2 regions of the Acidovorax sp. WCS2018Noco2-16 genome follow, and region 2 is predicted to be linked to the other one. Evidence: riboswitches for the same ligand, from Rfam matches in the RefSeq annotation. Region 2 holds a riboswitch; the other holds the start of a gene.
What was found. A riboswitch is a leader RNA that binds a small molecule or an ion and turns the genes downstream of it on or off. The one in region 2 is predicted to bind glycine.
Positions count from the first base shown of each region.

Region 1: another riboswitch for glycine. It lies ahead of RQI28_RS17230 (D-amino acid dehydrogenase); the one in region 2 lies ahead of gcvT (glycine cleavage system aminomethyltransferase GcvT).

Region 1 covers NZ_JAVTJJ010000011.1:14,050-23,586, forward strand. The annotation lists gene RQI28_RS17210 (tyrosine-protein phosphatase) at 1-54, shown strand, start outside; gene RQI28_RS17215 (HU family DNA-binding protein) at 162-668, opposite strand; gene RQI28_RS17220 (PhaM family polyhydroxyalkanoate granule multifunctional regulatory protein) at 984-1,898, shown strand; gene RQI28_RS17225 (FIST N-terminal domain-containing protein) at 2,051-3,337, shown strand; gene RQI28_RS17230 (D-amino acid dehydrogenase) at 3,435-4,736, opposite strand; glycine riboswitch at 4,827-4,937, opposite strand; gene RQI28_RS17235 (peroxidase-related enzyme) at 5,107-6,288, opposite strand; gene RQI28_RS17240 (NAD(P)/FAD-dependent oxidoreductase) at 6,322-7,785, opposite strand; gene RQI28_RS17245 (tripartite tricarboxylate transporter substrate binding protein) at 7,985-9,004, opposite strand; gene RQI28_RS17250 (2-keto-4-pentenoate hydratase) at 9,193-9,537, shown strand, end outside.
Region 2 covers NZ_JAVTJJ010000001.1:567,918-577,454, forward strand. The annotation lists gene RQI28_RS02520 (TRAP transporter small permease) at 1-322, opposite strand, end outside; gene RQI28_RS02525 (TRAP transporter substrate-binding protein) at 388-1,356, opposite strand; gene RQI28_RS02530 (putative hydro-lyase) at 1,372-2,163, opposite strand; gene RQI28_RS02535 (LysR family transcriptional regulator) at 2,569-3,516, opposite strand; gene RQI28_RS02540 (anti-sigma factor domain-containing protein) at 3,688-4,446, opposite strand; gene RQI28_RS02545 (sigma-70 family RNA polymerase sigma factor) at 4,443-5,009, opposite strand; gene RQI28_RS02550 (DUF3455 domain-containing protein) at 5,133-5,720, opposite strand; glycine riboswitch at 5,910-6,008, shown strand; glycine riboswitch at 6,025-6,158, shown strand; gene gcvT (glycine cleavage system aminomethyltransferase GcvT) at 6,218-7,351, shown strand; gene gcvH (glycine cleavage system protein GcvH) at 7,464-7,838, shown strand; gene gcvP (aminomethyl-transferring glycine dehydrogenase) at 7,916-9,537, shown strand, end outside.

The DNA of each region.
Region 1 (9,537 bases), on a different contig from region 2:
GGCGTGGGACCCGCGCAGCGCGAGCGGCTGGCGGCGCTGTACTTGCAGGCCTGACGCCCCCGCCTGGCGCTCAGAAAGCAGAAAGCCGGCGTGAGCCGGCTTTCTGCTTTCTGAGCTCACGTGCTGCCAAGCCGCGCGAAGACGGCGTCAGCAGCAGGCGATCAGATCGTCGCGTCCTTGAGCTTCTTCAGCGCACGGGTCTTGATCTTGACGGCCGAAGGCTTGGCGGGGAACCAGCGTTCCTGGCCCGTGAATGGGTCCTTGCCGAAGCGCTTCTTCTTGGCTGGCACTTGTTGCAGGCCGATCTTCAGCAGGCCGGGCAGCGTGAACTCGCCGGAGCCCTTCTTGTGCACGGAGCCCAGGATGGCGCCTTCCAGTGCGGTCAGCACAGCCTTGACAGCCTTGGGTTCCACGCCAGCTTGTGCAGCCAAGTGAGCCACCAGCGACGTCTTGTTGAAGGCGTCCTTCACGGGCTTCAACGCAGCGGGCACAGCCTTGGCAGCGGGCGCTGCAGCAGCCTTCTTGGCCGGGGCGGCAGCCTTCTTCGCAGGCACGGCAGCCTTCTTGGCTGCAGGTGCTGCGGCCTTTTTGGCCACAGGCGCTGCGGCCTTCTTGGCGGCCGGAGCGGCGGCCTTCTTTGCTACGGGAGCTGCAGCCTTCTTGGCCACAGGAGCAGCGGCCTTCTTTGCAGGCGCGGTGGTTTTCTTTGCAGTTGCCATGGTGTTGATTTATCTCTTGATGGAAGTGAACACGACATTCCAGCGAGGCTGGTCGGCGGATTCTAGGGCGTTTGCTCGGCGTGGTGCGGCGCGCGCGGGCCAAATGGGCCTGAAACCCGCATGGCGACGTGCTTTTGGGCCGCTGCAGCAAGCGGGTGCACACGTTTGGAGGGCTTGAGTGTTGGCGTTAAGCTGCTGGCACGCGGGCGCAGCAGGCCGTGCCCCGCGCCACCAACCGAGACAACATCCTGCGAAGGAATGACCATGAGCGACAACTCTCCCTTTGGCTTCGGACGCTTCGTTCCGGGGTTCGACTTCCTGCAAAACCTGGCGAAGAATTCGACCGCTGGCGTGCCCGCGATGCCCGGCATGTCGAGCTGGGTGGCGCCCACCGTCAACGAAGAAGAGCTGGAAAAGCGCATCGAGGAATTGAAGGCCGTGCAGTTCTGGCTGGACCAGAATTCGCGCGCGCTCACGGCCACCGTGCAGGCGCTGGAAGTGCAGAAGATGACGCTAGCCACGCTCAAAGGCATGAACGTGGCCATGGGCGACCTGGCCAATGCGTTCACGCCCAAGCCACAGGCCGCAGCGGATGCACCGGCTGCGTCTGCTACCTCTGCTTCATCTTTCTTCACCGCTGCGCCACCCGCTTCCCGCGCTGCCGCGCCTGAACCCGGGCCGGCGCCGGATGACCAGGACGACCACGGCAGCGATGAAGACCCGAACGCTGGCCCTGCGGACGAGGCCGGCGCCGGTGCATCGAGCGCCGCTGGCGCAGCGGCGGGCGTGGTCGACCCGATGCAATGGTGGACAGCCTTGAGCACGCAGTTCCAGCAGATCGCCACGCATGCGCTGAAAGACGTCGCACAGCACCAGAGCGCGCTGGACGCCACCCGCGACATGGCCGCTGAAGCCGTGAAGACGGCGACAGGCGTGGCGTCGCAACTGGCTGCGCAAGGGCTGCAAGGCGTGCAGGACGTGACCCGCAAGACCGCTTCGGCCGCCGCGCCCAAGAAGCCGAGCGCGGCCAAGGCTCCGGCCAAGAAGGCTGCACCGAAGGTGGCCGCAAAGACCGCCGCAAAGAAAAGCGCAGCAAAGACACCGGCGAAGGCTGCAGCAAAAACCCCTGCCAAGAAGCCCACTCCTTCGCGCGCCGCGCGCACCCGGCCTGCACGCTGACGCGTTGCCTGCTGACGCGCGCGGCAGCGTCCGCGCGTTGTCATCGCTTCATCGACTCGCCTTCATGTGCCGCGCCTGGATCAGCGGCGCGCTTATAGGGACAGGGCGGCTCACCCTTCCGCGATCTGCCCGCCATCCCCGGACTTCAAACCATGCCACTCTTTCCCCACGGGCACGCCACCCATCCGCAATGGCGAATGGCCACCGCGCTGGTGCTGGCGCAACTGCGTGCGCAGATGGCTTTGCCGCAATACGCCTCTGCGCCCGCGCTGGGCCTGCTCTACATCACCGACCATTACGCGGGCGATGCGGTTGAACTGCTCGACTTTCTTTCCGCCGAACTGCCCGAGGTGACCGACTGGAGCGGCACCGTGGGCGTGGGCGTGGCTGCCAACAACGCCGAATACTTCGACGAGCCGGCGCTGTCGGTGATGCTGCTGGATCTGCCCGCAGACCAATACCGCGTGTTCTCCGGCGTGGCGCCGCTGGCGCACAGTGGTGCGGCCACGGGCGGCTTTGAGGCACATACGGCGCTGGTGCATGCCGACGGCGGCACGCCCGAGCTGGCCGAGCTGATCAACGAGGTGGCAGACCGCACGGCCACCGGCTATCTCTTCGGCGGCCTGGTGGCCAGCCGGGGCCCGAGCGTGCAGTTCGCCGTGGGCGGCAACGGCAACATCGCCGGCCAGGGCGCTGCCGGCGGCGTGTTCGACGGCGGACTGTCGGGCGTGGCCTTTGGCGCTGGCGTGCCGCTGCTCTCGCGCGTTACGCAAGGCTGCCAGCCCATCGGGCCGTTGATGACGGTGACGGCGGCGCACGACAACGTGGCGCTGGAGTTGAACCATGAGCCCGCGCTTGATGCGCTGCTGGACACGCTGAACATCTCGCTCGACGGCGATCCGCAACCCGCCCTGCGCACCGTGCGTGCCACGCTGGCCGGGCTGGTGGATGAGGGCACGCAGCCGCTGGGCCGCACCGGGCACTTCGGCACCGACGTGCGGGTGCGCCACATCGTTGGGCTGGACGCCACGCGGCGCGGCGTGGCCCTGGCCGACCGGGTGGAGCCCGGCATGCGGCTGGCGTTCTGCCAGCGCAACGTGAATGCGGCGCGCGCCGACCTGATGCGCGTGTGTGCCGAAATCCGCGAAGAGCTGTCGCCCGAAACGCAGGACGAAGACGCGCTGGCGCAGGCATCGGCCATAGACGGCGGGCTGCAACGGCAAGACCCGCAGCGGCAGATTCTGGGCGCCATCTACGTCAGCTGTTCAGGGCGCGGCGGGCCGCACTTTGGCGGCCCGAGCGCGGAGCTACAGATCGTGCGGCACGCGCTGGGCGACGTGCCGCTGGTGGGCTTCTTCGCCGCAGGCGAGATCGCGCACCACCGGCTGTACGGCTACACCGGCGTGCTCACAGTGTTCATCGACGAAGCGATCCACTGATCGATCCTCTTCATCTCGGTTTTGAATGAAATAGGGCTCTAGCGCTTATCCAATAAGCGCTAAATGCTATTAAATTAATAGCAAAAATACGTGGGCCTTACGCCGGCTGCCATTGCGGCGCAGGTGCCGGCGGCATGCCGGCGAAAGCGAAGTCCAGCTCCGGCGCCAGCCCGCTCACGATGCGCGCGATCGACTTGCCCGAGCCGCACGCATGCGTCCAGCCCAGCGTGCCGTGGCCCGTGTTCAAGAACAGGTTGCCGATCTTCGTCTTGCCGATCAGCGGCACGTTGCTCGGCGTGGCCGGGCGCAGGCCGGTCCAGAACTGGGCCTGGGCGGCATCGCCCGCGCCAGGAAAGAGCTGCTCCACGCGGCGCACGATGGCGTCGTAGCGCACGGGGTTCAAGTCGCGCCCGTAGCCGTTCAGCTCGGCCGTGCCGGCGATGCGCAACCTGTCGCCGCGCTCGCTGGTGTAGCGCGAGAAGACCAGCTTGTATTCGTCGTCCGTCAGGCTCACCTCGTAGGCCGCTGCAGCGTCGCGCACCGGCATGGTCACCGAATAGCCCTTGGCAGGGTAGATCGGCAGCCGAATGCCCAGCGGCTCGGCCAGCAGCGGGCTGAACGAACCCATGGCCATCACGTAGGCGTCGGCGCGCACGCGCTCGAAGCGGCCGTCGGCGTTGGTGATCTCCACATGATCGATGGCGCCACCGACCGTGCGCAGCGCGGTGATGTGGCAGCCCAGGCGGAATTGAACGCCTGCCGCCTCCGCCAGCCGTGCCAGTTCGCGCGTGAAGGTGTTGGCGTCGCCCGATTCGTCTTCAGCCGTGTAGGTGGCGCCGGCTAGCTGCGGGCGCATGTGAGCGAGGGCGGGCTCCAGCCGCACGGCCTCGTCGGCGCTGACCACGCGGCGCTCGCAGCCCAAGGCACGCATCTGCTCGGCGGGTGCCAGGGCGCCTTCGAATTCTTTCTGGCTGGTGTAGAAGTGCAGGATGCCCTGCGTGCGCTGGTCGTACTGGATGTTCGTGTCGCGGCGCAGCTGCTGCAGTGTCTCGCGGCTGTACGTGCCCAGGCTCACGATCTGCTCGATGTTGTGGCGCGTGCGCGCCGGCGTGCATTCGCGCAAGAACTGCAATCCCCAGAGCCACTGGCGCATGTCGCCCCGCAGGCGAAACAGCAAAGGCGCATCTTCGCGGCCCAGCCATTGCAGCACCTTCAGCGGCGCGCTGGGGTTGGCCCAGGGCTCGGCGTGGCTGACCGAGATCTGCCCGCCGTTGGCGAAGCTGGTTTCCGCGCCGGGCGCGGCCTGGCGGTCGATCACGGTCACGTCGTGGCCGAGCTGTTGCAGGAAATAAGCGGAGGTGGTGCCGAGCAAGCCGGCGCCGAGAACGATCACGCGCATGTTGAAGCCTTTGAGGGTTCAAGCGCTGGGAATACGGGCGCGGGCAGCTATTGAATTTATAGCGTGCAGCAGGCGTACGTGAGCCCAGCTGCCGCTCCCCCTGTCCTTGGTACCTGAGAGATTCACCCTGCGCCAACATGGCGCGGGGTTTGCTCCTTCGGTGCGCCATGGCTTGCATGGCGGCTCTCCAGACGGCTTTGATAATGGTGCAGTACGGAACCTGAGCGTGTATGGGAGTTTGCGCCTTCGGTGGAGCGGCCCGCTGTGCGTGGCCGTTCGCTCTCCTGCGGGTGGCATGGTAACCGCGAAGGCGCGCCGCGCACAACAGTGCGGCGTAGCGGCGGCGCGTCAGTGCGGCTTCAGCGCTGCATCACTGCGGGCTGGGAAACACCGCTTCGCCCAGATTCAGCATCAGCCGGTTGGCCCAGGCGAACAGGGCGGCGGCATGCAGTGCGTCGAGGATCTCCAGGTCTGACAGGCCGGCACCCCGTAGCGGCTGCAGGTGCTGCGCGCTGAAAGTGCCCGGCGCGCGCGTCAGGGCCGCGCTGGCCTGGCCGATGGCACGTTCACGGGCGTTGGTGCCGGCGGTGTCGGGGTCGGTGAAGATCTGCGCCATCACGTCGTTGCGCTTGGCGAGCTGCTCGAAGCGCTGGGCATGCACCGACGCGCAGTACACGCAACCGTTGACGCGCGAAACCACCGTGGCCGCCACTTCGCGATCGGCGCGTGCCAGCCCGCCTGGCGCGTACATGATGGCGTTGAAGGCCTGCGAGCGCTCCGACAGCACGCGCGGCTGGTGCGCCAGCAGCAGGTAGAAGTCGGACGTGCGGGCCTTCGGGTGCGACAGGTCGAGCACGGCGTTCTGCTCTTCGCTGGCCGATGCCACGTCGAGCACGGGCAGCCAGCTTTTCCAGTCCAGTGTCTCGCTGGTGTAGCCGTTCAGCCGCAGCGGCTCGCCGGGGGCGGGCAGGTTGGCGGGGTGCACGAAGGGCGCGGCGTCGGCCGCTTGCACGGGCGTTGCTGTCAATGCGGGCGCGGTGCCGGCATCACCCAATTGCGACAATGCGGCCACGCCAGCCACCAGGCGCAACTGGTAGGTGACGAAGCCGATCAACTGCGCCAGCAGCACCGTGTCGGGCACGGACAGGCCCGCAGCCGGCAGCGCCAGCAGGGCGGCCTGGTCGCTCTGCGCCGGCTGTGTGGCGAGCGTGCGCGCGAAGTGGACGATGGCCTGCAGGCGCGTGTCGGCGATGGCGGCGTCGGGCGTCTCGATGAGCGCCTGCAACGCGGGTGTGGGGCGCAGGGGCTCCAGTGCAGCTCGGTAGTGCGCGGCCAGCGCAGGCAGGCCGCTGACTCTGGCGATATCGTGGGCCACGGCCAGGCGCTCGGCCTGTGTGAGGCCACCGGGCAGGTCGGGGCCGAGCAGCGCGTCTTCGCAGCCCTGCGTGGCGGTGGCGACCTTGCCCCGCTGATGGCGCACGGCGTGGGCCGCACTGCCGGGCGAGAGGCCGGCGATCTGGTCGATGGTGTCGTGCGTGGTGATGGCGGTCATGGGAAGGATTCGTTCAAGGATGCGTTCAGGAATTCAGTTGGGCAGAACGCGCAGGGAGGTGTCTGCGGGCGTCCATTCGTCGCCCAGCAGTTCGGGCTCGGCATAGGCCTGCAGCACGTTGAAGTGGTGCTCCACATCTTCGCTGTAGAACAAACCCGCCAGGCCGGTGGCCAGGCGCCGCGCGCCATCGCTGATGGCGGGAATGTCACCTGACACCGTGCCGTGCGACAGCGCTGCCGGGTAGCAAAAGCAATGGATGCGATCCAGGCCGGGGCAGGCGCCGGGCGTTTTCTCGCGGAATTCGAACACCGCCCCCAGGTCCGGAGAGTCGGTCAGTTCCTGGTCTTCGTCGCCGGCGGGCGGCTGGAAGCGTTCGCCCCACGTGCGCACGTGGGGTGCGAACGGCGCATATTCGGGCTTTTGTGCCCAGTCAATGGCAAAGCCGGTGGAGACGATCAGGAAGTCGAGTGCAAAAACGCCGCGCGGAGTGGTCACGCGTAGTTCGCTGCCCAAATCGTCCACTCGCTGCACCGGGCAGCCCAGGTGAAAGAAGGCATTAGCGTGGCGCGACACGCGCAACGTGCTGCCGTGCGGCGGCGGCACCTGCGTGGTGTTGATGTAGTGTCGAATGCGCCATTTCCATTCGGCCGGCAGCGCATGGTGGCCGTGCGTCAGGCCGGGCACGCCTGAGCCCTTCGATTTGTTGATGCGCGGCAGGTCGGTGCGGCGCACCAGCAGGTCGACGCTGGCTGCGCCGCATTCGAGTGCGGTGGCGGCGCTGTCCATGGCGGACGAACCCGCACCTACGACGCCCACGCGCAGGTTGCGCAATTGCTCGTAGTTCAGCGCGTCGGACGAATGCGCCCAACGGCTGCGGTGCACGCCCTGCATGAAGGCGGGAATCTGCGGCCCGCCCAGGCCGTCGCGGCCCGTGGCCAGCACCACGCGGCGGGCGAACCAGGTCGTCGTGCTGCCCTGTGCCTGCACATCCACTTCCACCAGGCCATCACTGCGCGGGCGCACCGCAGTGACGGCATGGCCGTTGCGAACGTCGGCCCGCGTTACGCGGCGATACCAGCGCAAATAGTCCATCCACTGCAGGCGCGGGATCTTGTCGAGAGCAGCCCAGGCGGCAGCGCCGAACTGGGCCTCGAACCACGCGCGGAAGGTGAGCGATGGCAGGCCCAGCGCGGGCCCGGTCAGCTCTTTGGGCGAACGCAGTGTTTCCATGCGCGCGGTGGTGGCCCAGGGGCCTTCTTGGTCGAGCGGTGCACGGTCCAGCAGCACGGCGGCAATGCCCTGTTGCGCCAGCGCCATGCTGGCCGCTAGGCCCGCCTGGCCGGCCCCGATGACAAGCACGTCGACGACGGGCTTGCCCGCGTGCGAGCGCTGCGGCAGCCAGGGTTTGGCGCGCCAGTTCAGGGTCAGCAGGTCATGCTGCAGGCGTTGTTCAAGGGCCGCGATGCCGGCTGTATCCGTAGGAGAAGAAGGGGTCATGAAAAGGGTCGATGCAGTAGCCAGTGGGTGCGGAGGGCGGAAAGCGCTGTGCTCACGGAACTTGAAACCGGCGCGGGCTAGACCAGCAACCCCCGCGGAACTGGCTTTGCCAGGCCGCTGGGGGTGCCCCGATTCCCGAGGCGCGCAGCGCCACGAGAGAAGGGGGGAGCGGCGCAGTCGCTCAGGGGGGGGCCCTTATCTAGTCAATGCTGATTTTCGCGTTCTTGACGACCTGGGCCCATTTGTTGCGGTCGGCATGCACGGTCTGGCGGAACTGCTCGGGCGTTTCGACACGGATCGCATTGCCCTGCGACTCGAAGCGCTCGCGCACTTCGGGCTGCTCCAGCACTTCCTTGATCGCGGTGTTGAGCTTGAGCACGATGGCCGCGTCGGTGCCCTTGGGCGCGAAGATGCCGAACCAGATCGAGCTGTCGAAACCCCTGGTGCCTGGCAGGCCGCTGGAGGCGATGGTCGGCACTTCCTTGACGGCCGCCACCGGCTTGGCGGTGGTGATGCCCAGCAGGCGCACCTTGCCGGCCTTGTAGTGCGGCAGTACGGTCTGCACCTGGTTCATGATGCAGCAGGTCTCGCCGCGCACCACTGACGCGATGGCCTCCGGCCCGCCCTTGTAGGGCACGTGCACCATGTTCAGGCCCAGGCGCGAATTGAATTCGGCAAATGCCATGTGCGTGCCCGCGCCGTTGCCGGTGGAGGCGTAGTTGTACTTGCCCGGGTGGGCTTTCACCAACTCCACAAATTCCTTGAGCGTCTTCGCGTCGATGACGTCGGGGTTGACGGTCAGCACATTGGATACGTCCAACACCGGTGCCACCGGCGCGAAATCGGCCTCCACGTCGAAGGGCAGCTTCTTGTACAGCGCCGCGTTGCTGCCGTGCGTGGCGGCGGTGCCGAAGGAGAGGGTGTAGCCATCTGGCTTGGCGCGGGCAACGTATTCGCTGGCGATGTTGCCAGCAGCGCCGGACTTGTAATCGATGATGACCGGCTGGCCGAGTTTGTGCGACAGCGGCTCCTGCAGTGCGCGAGCCACCACGTCTACGCCCGAGCCCGCGGGAAAGCCCATGATCAGCGTGACAGGGTGCTGGGGCCAGTGTGTGGTGTCGGCGTAGGCATGAACGCTGGCCGACAGGGCGGCAGCGCAGGCCAGCGTGGAAGCGAGCAACGGCAGGGCGCGGCGGCCGTAGGGGAAGAGAATTGACATGGCAGGTTTCCGGAAACGCGTCGCGTCGTTGGAGAGGGAATGAGCGCGAGATTGTGGTGAAGTGCACATGCGCCGCGCGCTATATGCATATGGCGTGCACCGGTGCGGTTCATGCCATGCGTGTTCCTTCAGGCTCCCATAATTTGCGTTGCCGGGCCGTCGGCGCGCCCAATCCCAATACGTTGCCCATGGATACTTCGATGTCGCAATCTTCTGATTTCAATCCCCAGCCTGCTGCCGATCTGCTGACCCATTCCCGCTTAGGCGCTGGTCCCCGGCCCGCCGAGCTTCCTGCATCGCTGCGACCTGGAAATGCTGCGCAGGCCTATGCCGTGCAAGATCGGGTCGTTGAGGCACGAGGACCCATCGCCGGCTGGAAGGTCGGCGCGCTGTCCCCCGACGCCGAGCCTGCACGCGCCGCGCTGACGCTGGACAGCGTGCATGTCGGCACTGTGGTGCGCCTGCCTGCCGCCGATTTCCTGGTGATGGGCGTAGAGGCGGAACTGGTCTTCCAGTGCCTTGCCGACCTTCCT
Region 2 (9,537 bases):
AGGCCAGGTATCCGATCGCCACCGCAGCGATGCTCAGGCTGACCAGCTCAAACCTGCGGCGCACGGCCGGCGAGAGCTTTTCGAGCACCAGCGTGACCCGCACGAAGTCGCCATGCTTGAAGGCATGGGCCATGGTCAGGAAGGCTGCGGCGGCGCACAGCCAGGCCACCACGTCGTTGATGGCCCCGGTCGGAAAGCCGAACTGGCGTCCGAGCGACTGCACCACCATCAGCACGCAGATGAGGGCGATGCAGGCGGCACCCACCCCACCAGCGGCCAGGTAGGCGCCGTCGAGCATGCGCCGCAAAATGTGCGGCGGCATGCCCGGGGCCCCAGGGCTGCCGGCGGCCGCCGGGGGACGAGACAGGGCAGACATGGCAGGCTTGCTCACTTCTTGCCGTTGTAGGCTTCGATCACGGCCTGGCCTTCATTGCCGGCGGACTTGACCCAATCGGCGGTCATGCGGTCTCCCACGACCTTGAGTTCCTTCTTCAGGCTCTCTGCGCCTACATCCACCTGCATGCCCTTGGCGGCCAGCTCCTTGAGGTATTCCTGGTCCTTTTGCTCGCTCATGGCCCAGCCGCGCTGCTCGGCGATGGCGGCCTGCGCCAGCACTGCCTCTTGCGTGGGTTTATCCAGCGCATCGAACGCCTTCTGGTTCACCACCACTGCATTGCGCGGCAGCCAGGCGGCCACACCGTAGAAATATTTGGCGCTTTCGTAGAGCTTGCTGTCCACCCCGCTGGCGCTGGAGGTCAGGAAGTTGTCGATGGTGCCCGTGGCCAGCGCGGCCGGCAGCTCGGCCAGCTGGATGGTCACCGGCTGCGCGCCGATCAGGTTGGCAATCATGGAGGTCGCGGGGTTGTACGCCCGCATCTTGGTGCCCTTCAGGTCCTTGAGCGCCGTGACGGGTTTGACGGAGTACAGGCTCTGCGCAGGCCATGGCACGGTGTAGAGCAGCTTCATGCTCTGCTTGCCCAGGGTGCTGACCAGCAGCCCGCGCGAGGCCTGGTCAAGCCGCTTGGAGTCGGCGTAGCTGGTCGCCAGAAACGGGATCGAGTCCAGGCCGTAAACCGGCGCCTCATTGGCCGCGCCGGAGAGGATGAACTCGCCGATCGCCACCTGGCCGGACTGCACGGTGCGCTTGATCTCGTTGGCCTTGAACAGCGAAGCGTTGGGGTGCACCGCAATCTTGAGCTTGCCGCTGGTGGCCTTGTCCACACCGGCCACGAACTGCTGCAGGTTCTGCACCTGGAACGTGTTGACGGCGTAGCCCGAGGGCAGATCCCACTTGGTCTGGGCCTGCGCAAAGCTGACGGCGGCAACGGCACACAGGCCAAACATCAATTTTTTCATGGCAAAACTCCTGGGTTAAAGACTGGCAAGTTGGTGGTTGAGAAGGTCGGTAATCAGCATGCAACCGGGTGAATGGGTGATGCAGAAATCGGGCCGGGCATTGAGGATGGCGGACTGGGGCGTGACGCCGCAGGCCCAGAAGACCGGAATATCGCCAGGCAGCAACGACACGGCGTCGCCGTAGTCCGGCTGGCCGAGGTCGGCGATGCCGATGAGCGATGGGTCGCCGATGTGCACCGGGGCACCATGCACGTTGGGAAAGCGCGAGGTGACCTGCACGGCTCGGATCACGTCCGCCGCCGGCATGGGCCGCATGGAGACCACCATGGCGCCACCGAATGGGCCGGCGGGCTCGGTGGAGATGTTGGTGCGGTACATCGCCACGTTCTTGCCTTCATCGATGTGGCGCAGGCTGATGCCGGCCTCCACCAAGGCAGACTCGAACGAGAACGAACAGCCCAGGATGAAGGTGACCAGATCGGGCCGCCACAGGTCGCTGACATCGCTCACCTCCTGCACCAGCTTGCCGTGGCGCCACACGCGATATTGCGGCAGGTCGCTGCGGATGTCGATGTCGTGCCCCAGCGTGGGCAACGCGGTCTGGCCGGGCTCGCTCACAGCCAGCACCGGGCACGGTTTGGGATTGCGCTGGCAATAGCGCAGAAAGTCCCCGGCCAGCGCCTCGGGAAGGATCACCAGGTTGCCTTGCACCCGGCCATGGGCCAGCCCGCTGGTGTGCGAAGACCAGGCGCCTTGCCTGATCACGCTGCGGACATGGGCAGGGTCGTTGATGCCCTCAGCCCCCATCGCTGCGCGGGCTTTTTCTTGAATGGAATCCACCGTTTTTCCTTGCTTGGAATTAGGCCATTGCATGGCGTTGGGCGGATTGTGTTGGGGTGCGACCAACACTGGCAAATTCAAAAATTTCTGCTTACATCATCGATTTTTTCGATGCTCACCATTGGGGCAGAGGCACCCAACTTGGTGCCAAGGGATTACCCTTGGCTCAGCATTCAGGGTTAACACCGAGTCTTTTGAAAGCCATGAGAAAGGCAAGGCACACCGCTGGTCCAACGTGGTGCCCAGCGGTACCAAAACGGCACAGAATCGGCACGAAAACGGGATCGAGGCCGCACGGAACTCGATTTCAAAGCGGCGACTGGAAAGGCCGCCATGCACCGCAATGGTCTGCCAGCGGTAGGGGCGCTGCGCTTACCCGGCCTTCTTGGTGCCCTGGCGCGCAGCCTGCACGGTTGAGCCAGTGCGATTTTTAGGCAGCGGCTGCATGTTGTCGATGAAGTCGAGCGCGGAACGCACGATGTTTTCCATCGCCGGGGAAGAAGGATCTTCGCGGTAGCTCACGTGGATCGGCAGAGGCTTGAGCGCTGCGTCGCACGACAGCGCACGCAGGTCTGGAAACGCCAGCAACCGCGCCACGGCCAGGCGCGGCAGCGTGGCCACGCCGAAGCCGCCTTGCACCAGTTGCACCATCGCAGAGATCGACGACACGGTGTGCACGCGACGCGGCTCCACCTGCGCATGGCGGAAGGTATCGAGCAGGTACACATGCGGCTGCGAGCCGCGCTGGAAGGTGAGGATGTCGGTGTCGGCGAAATCGCCCAGCACATAGCGCCGCTTGCGATGGATGTTGCCGTTGCCGACGAAGACCATCTCCATGGGCGTGAGGGCCTGGTTGCGAATGCCGTCGGCCGATGCCGGCAACGCGGCGAACGCCACATCCAGGGTGCCGCGGCGCATCTGGTCGAGCAGCACCGGCGTGGTTTCCACCGTCAGTTCCAGGTTGAGCAGCGGATTGTCCTTGCGCAACTGCTCGATCCACGGAATCAACCACGAGTGCAGCACCGACTCGATGGCGCCCAGGCGCATGGACATCTCCACTGGCCCGCCCGACCCCATCTCGGTCTTGAGCTGCCGCTGCAGCTCCAGCATGCGCTTGGCGTAGATCAAGAAACGCGATCCGGCCACGGTCAGCTTGAAGTGCTTGTCGCGCCGGTCCAGCAGCAGCACGCCGAGTTCTTCTTCCAACGCAGCGATGCGGCTGGACATGGCCGACTGCGTAAGGAACAACTTTTCAGCGGCGCGGGTGACGCTCTTGAGCGAGGCGACCCAGTAAAAGGCTTCGACAAAGCGCAGGTTCATGGCGGTGGTTCCAGGGCAGCACGGGAAATGGCTGAAGCAAACGCTGCGCCGCGATGGTGCGCAGCGGATCACAGAAGGCAACCACGAACAATGCTATCAATAAAATAGCTATCAGCGCTTAATCAATAAGCGCTAGAGGCCTATTTGACTAGATATTTTGCTGATGATCCATCAAATCATCTTCACTGCCCGGCCAATGAAGACGATCGGCCCGGTCGGCCGGTCGATGGGCGAGCCGGCTTCGGGCTCCAGCGTCAGCTCGAACAGTTGGTTCGCCTCCAGCGGTGGCAGGCGGTCGATCGGCACCTTGACCGACTCGCCCGGCTGCACCAGGCCCAGGGACTTCGGCCCGGACCACTGATCGGCCTTGGTCCAGAACTGCAGCGATTTGCCTTGCGGCACCGGCGTGTTGGCCAGCGGTGTCAGCTGCAGCTGATTGGACGTGGCGGCGGCCTGCACCACCCAGCCGGGCGATGTGCCGCCCGGTGCCACCAGCACCACCATGTATTGCGGTGCCCCGGCGCCGCCCGGCACGCCCATGCGTGTGACCAGCACGGCCGCCAGCACCGCAGCGGCGGCGAAACCGCCGCCGGCCAGCCCGCGCCACAGCCGCAGGTCGTTCCACCAGGACGCCAAGGCCGATGGCGCCGCAGGTGCCTGCACGCGCACATCGGCACGTGACCAGCCCAGGCTGCGCTCGATGCGCGGCCACAGGGCGGCCGATGGCTCCACGGCGGGCGCCAGCGCGGTCAACGGGTGCAGGCGCTCTTCCCAGGCCTGCACGGCCTGGCGCAGCTCGGGATCGCGCGGCAGGCGGTCCTGCACTTCGAGGCGGCCGGCCAAGGGCAGCGTGCCCAGCACGTAGGCACTGGCCAGCGTGTCGATGTCGCCCGAGGGGTCTGATGTTGAATTCGTCGATGGGCTCGTCATGCCATGCACTCCCGCAGCGCGCGCATGCCGCGCTGTATCCAGGCCTTCACGGTGCCCAGTGGCGTCTGCGTACGCTCGGCGATCTCGCCGTGCGAGCAGCCTTCCACGTAAGCCAGCACGATGCAGTCGCGCCGTGCGGGCTCCAGGCGGCCCAGACAAGTGTCGAGCTTGCCCAGGTCGGCACCCAGTTCATAAGGGTCAATCCGGCTGCGGTAGCTCTCCAGCGCAGCCTGATCGTCGATGGCCTCCATGGCCTCTTCGTCGATACGCACGTCGCGCACGTTGCCGCGCGCCACATTCAGCGCCGCATGGCGCACCACGCTGTAGATCCAGCCCCGCCCCGCGCCGCGACCGGCATCGAAGCTGGCGGCACGCTGCCAGATGCTGAGGAAGGCGTCATGCAGCACGTCCTCGGCCTGGGCGCGTTCGCGCACGATGCGCAGGGCTACGCCCAGCAGGTAGCGGCCGTCGCGCTGATAGATGCGCTGCAGGGCCTGGTGGTCGCCGCGGGCACAGGCCCCGATGGCGGCGTCGTAGTCGAAGGGGTCGGCTGCTGCGTTCAAGGGCGGAGGTGGCGGGTTGAAGATGCGGCATGGTAGTGCATCGCACCATCAAGCCGCACGGTCGCGCCGCCCCCGGGGCGGCGTGGGTTTTCACGCCCACTCGACCCCTTGAACCACCCGCTTTTAGGCGGCCTTGTAGAAGATGTAGTCGGCCTGGTACGGCACGGTGGTCTTCTGGCCCTTGTTCGCGGCGGTACAGGCCATGTTCGCAGGGGCCACGCCGCCGGTCAGGGCCACGCGCTGGATGTAGGTCACGCCGGTCAGTGCGCCGCTGCCCATGGCAGGGTTGGCCTTGACGAGCTGGTAAGGCAGTGCGCCGGCGGTCGAAGGTGCCACGGCCAGTTGCGTTGCCGTCAGCTTGGAGCCGTCGTTCGCTTCCCAGGTGGCCGGTGGGCCGTAGTACTTGCCCACTTGCTTGCCACTGCGGTCGAGCAGCTTGGCGTCAGGGCCGGCGAACGTCCATTCGACCTGGCCGGGTGCATTGGCCTTGTCCTTGCATTCATAGGTGATGTCACCCTTGCCCACGGTTTCCCATGCCACCTTGTTGCCGGCGGGCACCTGGATGGATGCGGGCAGGCTGGCTTGGGAGAAAGTCATCATGCCGGATGCGGTGGTGGACGAAGAAGACATCGAACCGCAAGCGGCCAGCAGTGCGACGGCGGACACGGTGCCTGCCAGGGCGGCGATGCGGGAAGGACGGATGTTGCGCATAGGGTGCTCCTTTGAATGAATGATCAGTTGAGTGACTGACAGGCCCTTGTGTTCTCACGGGTCTGCCCAGGCTCTACACGTCAGCACGCGTTTTGGATGCACCTTCGGATGCAACAAGTTGCAACATGACCGATGCAGGGAATGCCGAGGCTGCAAGGCCGCCCGGGCCAAGGCGCGCCGCTATACTCCGGCCACTCGTCAGGAGAGAGCCGCCGCAACTTGCGGCAGCCGCCGAAGGCGCAGGGTTTCATCGCCCGAACGCTCAGGCAAAAGGACTGACAGGAACGCCCGCAGGGATGCAGGCGTTTCCCCAGCTGGAGAGAGGCTGCCGCCCACATCGGCAGGCAGCCCACCGAAGGAGCAAACCCCGCCGCAGCGCCGACCTTGTCGGCCACCGGCACGGTGAATCTCTCAGGTAAAGCGGACAGCGGGGCACATGCCGCGGCCAGCCATCAGGGCGGGCCGCTTCACTGCTTGCCCCCTGGAGAGTTCCGCCCATGTCGTCCCCCGCGCCCGCCGCCCTGCTGACCACCCCGCTCAACGCACTGCACCTGGAACTCGGCGCCCGCATGGTGCCCTTCGCCGGCTATTCCATGCCGGTGCAGTACCCCGCAGGCCTGATGGCCGAACACCACCACACGCGCACCGCCGCCGGCCTGTTCGACGTATCGCACATGGGCCAGTTGCGCCTCGTGGGGCCCGATGCCGCCGCCGCTTTTGAAACGCTGGTGCCGGTGGATGTGGTAGGGCTGGGCGTCGGCAAGCAGCGCTACGGCCTGCTGCTGAACGACGAGGGCGGCATCATCGACGACCTGATGTTCGTGAACCGGGGCAACGACCTGTTCGTCATCGTCAACGGCGCCTGCAAGGCGGGCGACATCGCGCACATCCAGTCGCGCATCGGCCACCTGTGCCAGGTGCAGCCGCTGCCCGACCAGGCGCTGCTGGCGCTGCAGGGTCCGCAGGCCGCCACGGCGCTGGGCCGCCTGGCGCCCGAGGTGTTGTCGCTGGTGTTCATGACGGGCGGGGCCTTCACCGTGGCCGGCTGCGACTGCTTCATCACCCGCAGCGGCTACACGGGCGAAGACGGCTTCGAGATATCCGTGCCCGCTACCCAGGCCGAGACGCTGGCTCGCGCGCTGCTGGCCCAGCCGGAAGTGCAACCCATTGGCCTGGGCGCGCGCAATTCGTTGCGGCTGGAAGCGGGCCTGTGCCTCTACGGCAACGACATCGACACCACCACCACGCCGCCCGAAGCCGCCCTGAACTGGGCCATCCAGAAGGTGCGCCGCACCGGGGGCGCGCGTGCCGGCGGCTTTCCGGGCGCAGGCCGGGTGCTGGCGCAGATCGACGACCCCGCGCTGCTGACCCGCAAACGCGTGGGCCTGGTGGCGCTGGAGCGCGTGCCGGTGCGCGAGCACACCGAGCTGCAGTCTGCAGAAGGCCAGCGCATCGGCGAAGTGACCAGCGGACTGCTCGGCCCCACGGTAGACCGGCCGGTGGCCATGGGCTACGTGGCGCCCGCCTTCGCCGCCGTGGGCAGCCGCGTCAACGCGCTGGTGCGGGGCAAGGCCGTGCCCATGGAAGTCGTCGCCCTGCCCTTCACGCCCGCGCGCTACCACCGCGGCTGATGGCCTGCGCTGCGGCCCGCCGCCAGGTGGCTGGCCGGGCTACAGTTACAGCTGACATCGGCGTCAATCTTTTTCCTCAAGTCTTTCACCTTTTTCTTTTCTGGAGTGCCCCATGACCGTCAAGTTTTCCAAGGACCACGAGTGGGTCGATACCGCTAGCCACGAAGCCGCCGTGGTTGGCATCACCGTGCATGCGCAGGACGCGCTGGGCGACGTGGTTTTCGTGGACCTGCCCGAAGTGGGCAAGACGTTCGCGCAAGGCGAAGTGGCCGGCGTGGTCGAGTCCGTCAAGGCCGCGGCCGACGTGTACATGCCCGTGTCGGGCGAAATCATCGAAGTGAACGAAGCGCTGCGCGCCGACCCGTCGCTGGCCAACAGCGACCCGCTGGGCACAGGCTGGTTCTTCAAGGTGCGCGCCTCCGACAAGGCCCAGTTCGACGCCCTGATGGACGAGCCGGCCTATACCGAGTTCGCCAAGAGCGCCTGACCGCGCACTGCCCTCCCTCGCGCCCGGCCACCACCGGGCGCGGCCGTTTTTTCGCCCCTGACTGACTGCCGCCGCCGATGACCACCGCCCTGCCCTCGCTCTCCGCGCTGGAGAACGCCACTGAATTCCAGCCCCGCCACATCGGCATCGATGCGGCCGATGAAGCGCACATGCTCTCCGTGATCGGCGAGGCCTCGCGCCGCGCGCTCATCGACGGCATCGTGCCGCGCTCCATCGCCCGCGCCAGGCCCATGCAGTTGCCGGCCGCCGTCACCGAAGCGGCCGCGCTCGCCGAGCTGAAGGCGCTGGCGGGCAAGAACCGCGTGCTGCGCAGCTTCATCGGCCAGGGCTACTACGGCACGCACACGCCGGGCGTCATCCTGCGCAACATTCTGGAAAACCCCGCCTGGTACACGGCCTACACGCCCTACCAGGCCGAGATCAGCCAGGGCCGCATGGAAGCACTGGTCAACTTTCAAACCATGGTGTGCGACCTCACGGCCATGCCGATCGCCAACGCGTCCATGCTTGACGAGGCCACCGCTGCCGCCGAGGCCATGACGCTGGCCAAGCGCTCGGTCAAGTCGAAAAGCACGCGCTTCATCGTGGCGGGCGACGCGCATCCGCAGACCATCGAGGTGATCAAGACGCGCGCCGCGCCGCTGGGCATCGAAGTGGTGCTGGCCAACTCTCTCGAGGAATGGAATGCAGCGCTCGACGGCGACTATTTCGCCGTGCTGGCGCAGTACCCCGCCACCAGCGGCCGCATCGACGACTTGAAGGACGACACGGCCAAGGTGCATGCCAAAGGCGCCGCCTTCATCGCAGCAGCCGACCTGCTCGCCTTGACCCTGATCACGCCGCCCGGTGAATGGGGCGCCGACATCGTCGTGGGCACGACCCAGCGTTTTGGCATGCCCATGGGCGCGGGTGGCCCGCACGCCGCCTTCATGGCTTGCCGCGACGAATACAAGCGGTCGTTGCCCGGCCGCCTCGTCGGCGTGAGTGTGGATGCGCACGGCAAACCCGCCTATCGCCTGGCGCTGCAGACGCGCGAGCAGCACATCCGCCGCGAAAAGGCCACCTCCAACATCTGCACGGCGCAGGTGCTGCCGGCCGTTGTCGCCAGCATGTACGCCGTGTACCACGGCCCCGAGGGCCTCACGCGCATCGCACAGCGTGTTGCCGCCTACACCGCCATCCTGGCCAAAGGGCTGGAGCAACTGGGCGCGCCACTGCGCCCGCAGGCGGTCTTCGACACCCTGTCGCTCAAGACGGATGGCGCTACCAAAACCATAGCTGCCAGAGCAGTATCCATGGGCGCCAACCTGCGAATTCACTTTGACAATTACCTGTGCATCTCGCTGGACGAGACCACCACGCGTGCTGACGTGGAGTTGCTGTGGAAGGTCTTCGCGCAAGAAGGCCAGGCCCTGCCCCGTTTTGCCGATTTCGAGCAGGGCGTGGAGCCGCTCATTCCCGCCGCGCTGCGCCGCAGCAGCGCCTTCATGACGCACCCGGTGTTCAACACCCACCACAGCGAAACCGGCATGCTGCGCTACATACGCCAGCTGTCCGACAAAGACCTGGCGCTGGACCGCACCATGATTCCGCTGGGCTCTTGCACCATGAAGCTCAACGCCACCAGCGAGATGATCCCCATCACCTGGCCTGAATTCGCGCAGGTGCACCCGTTCGC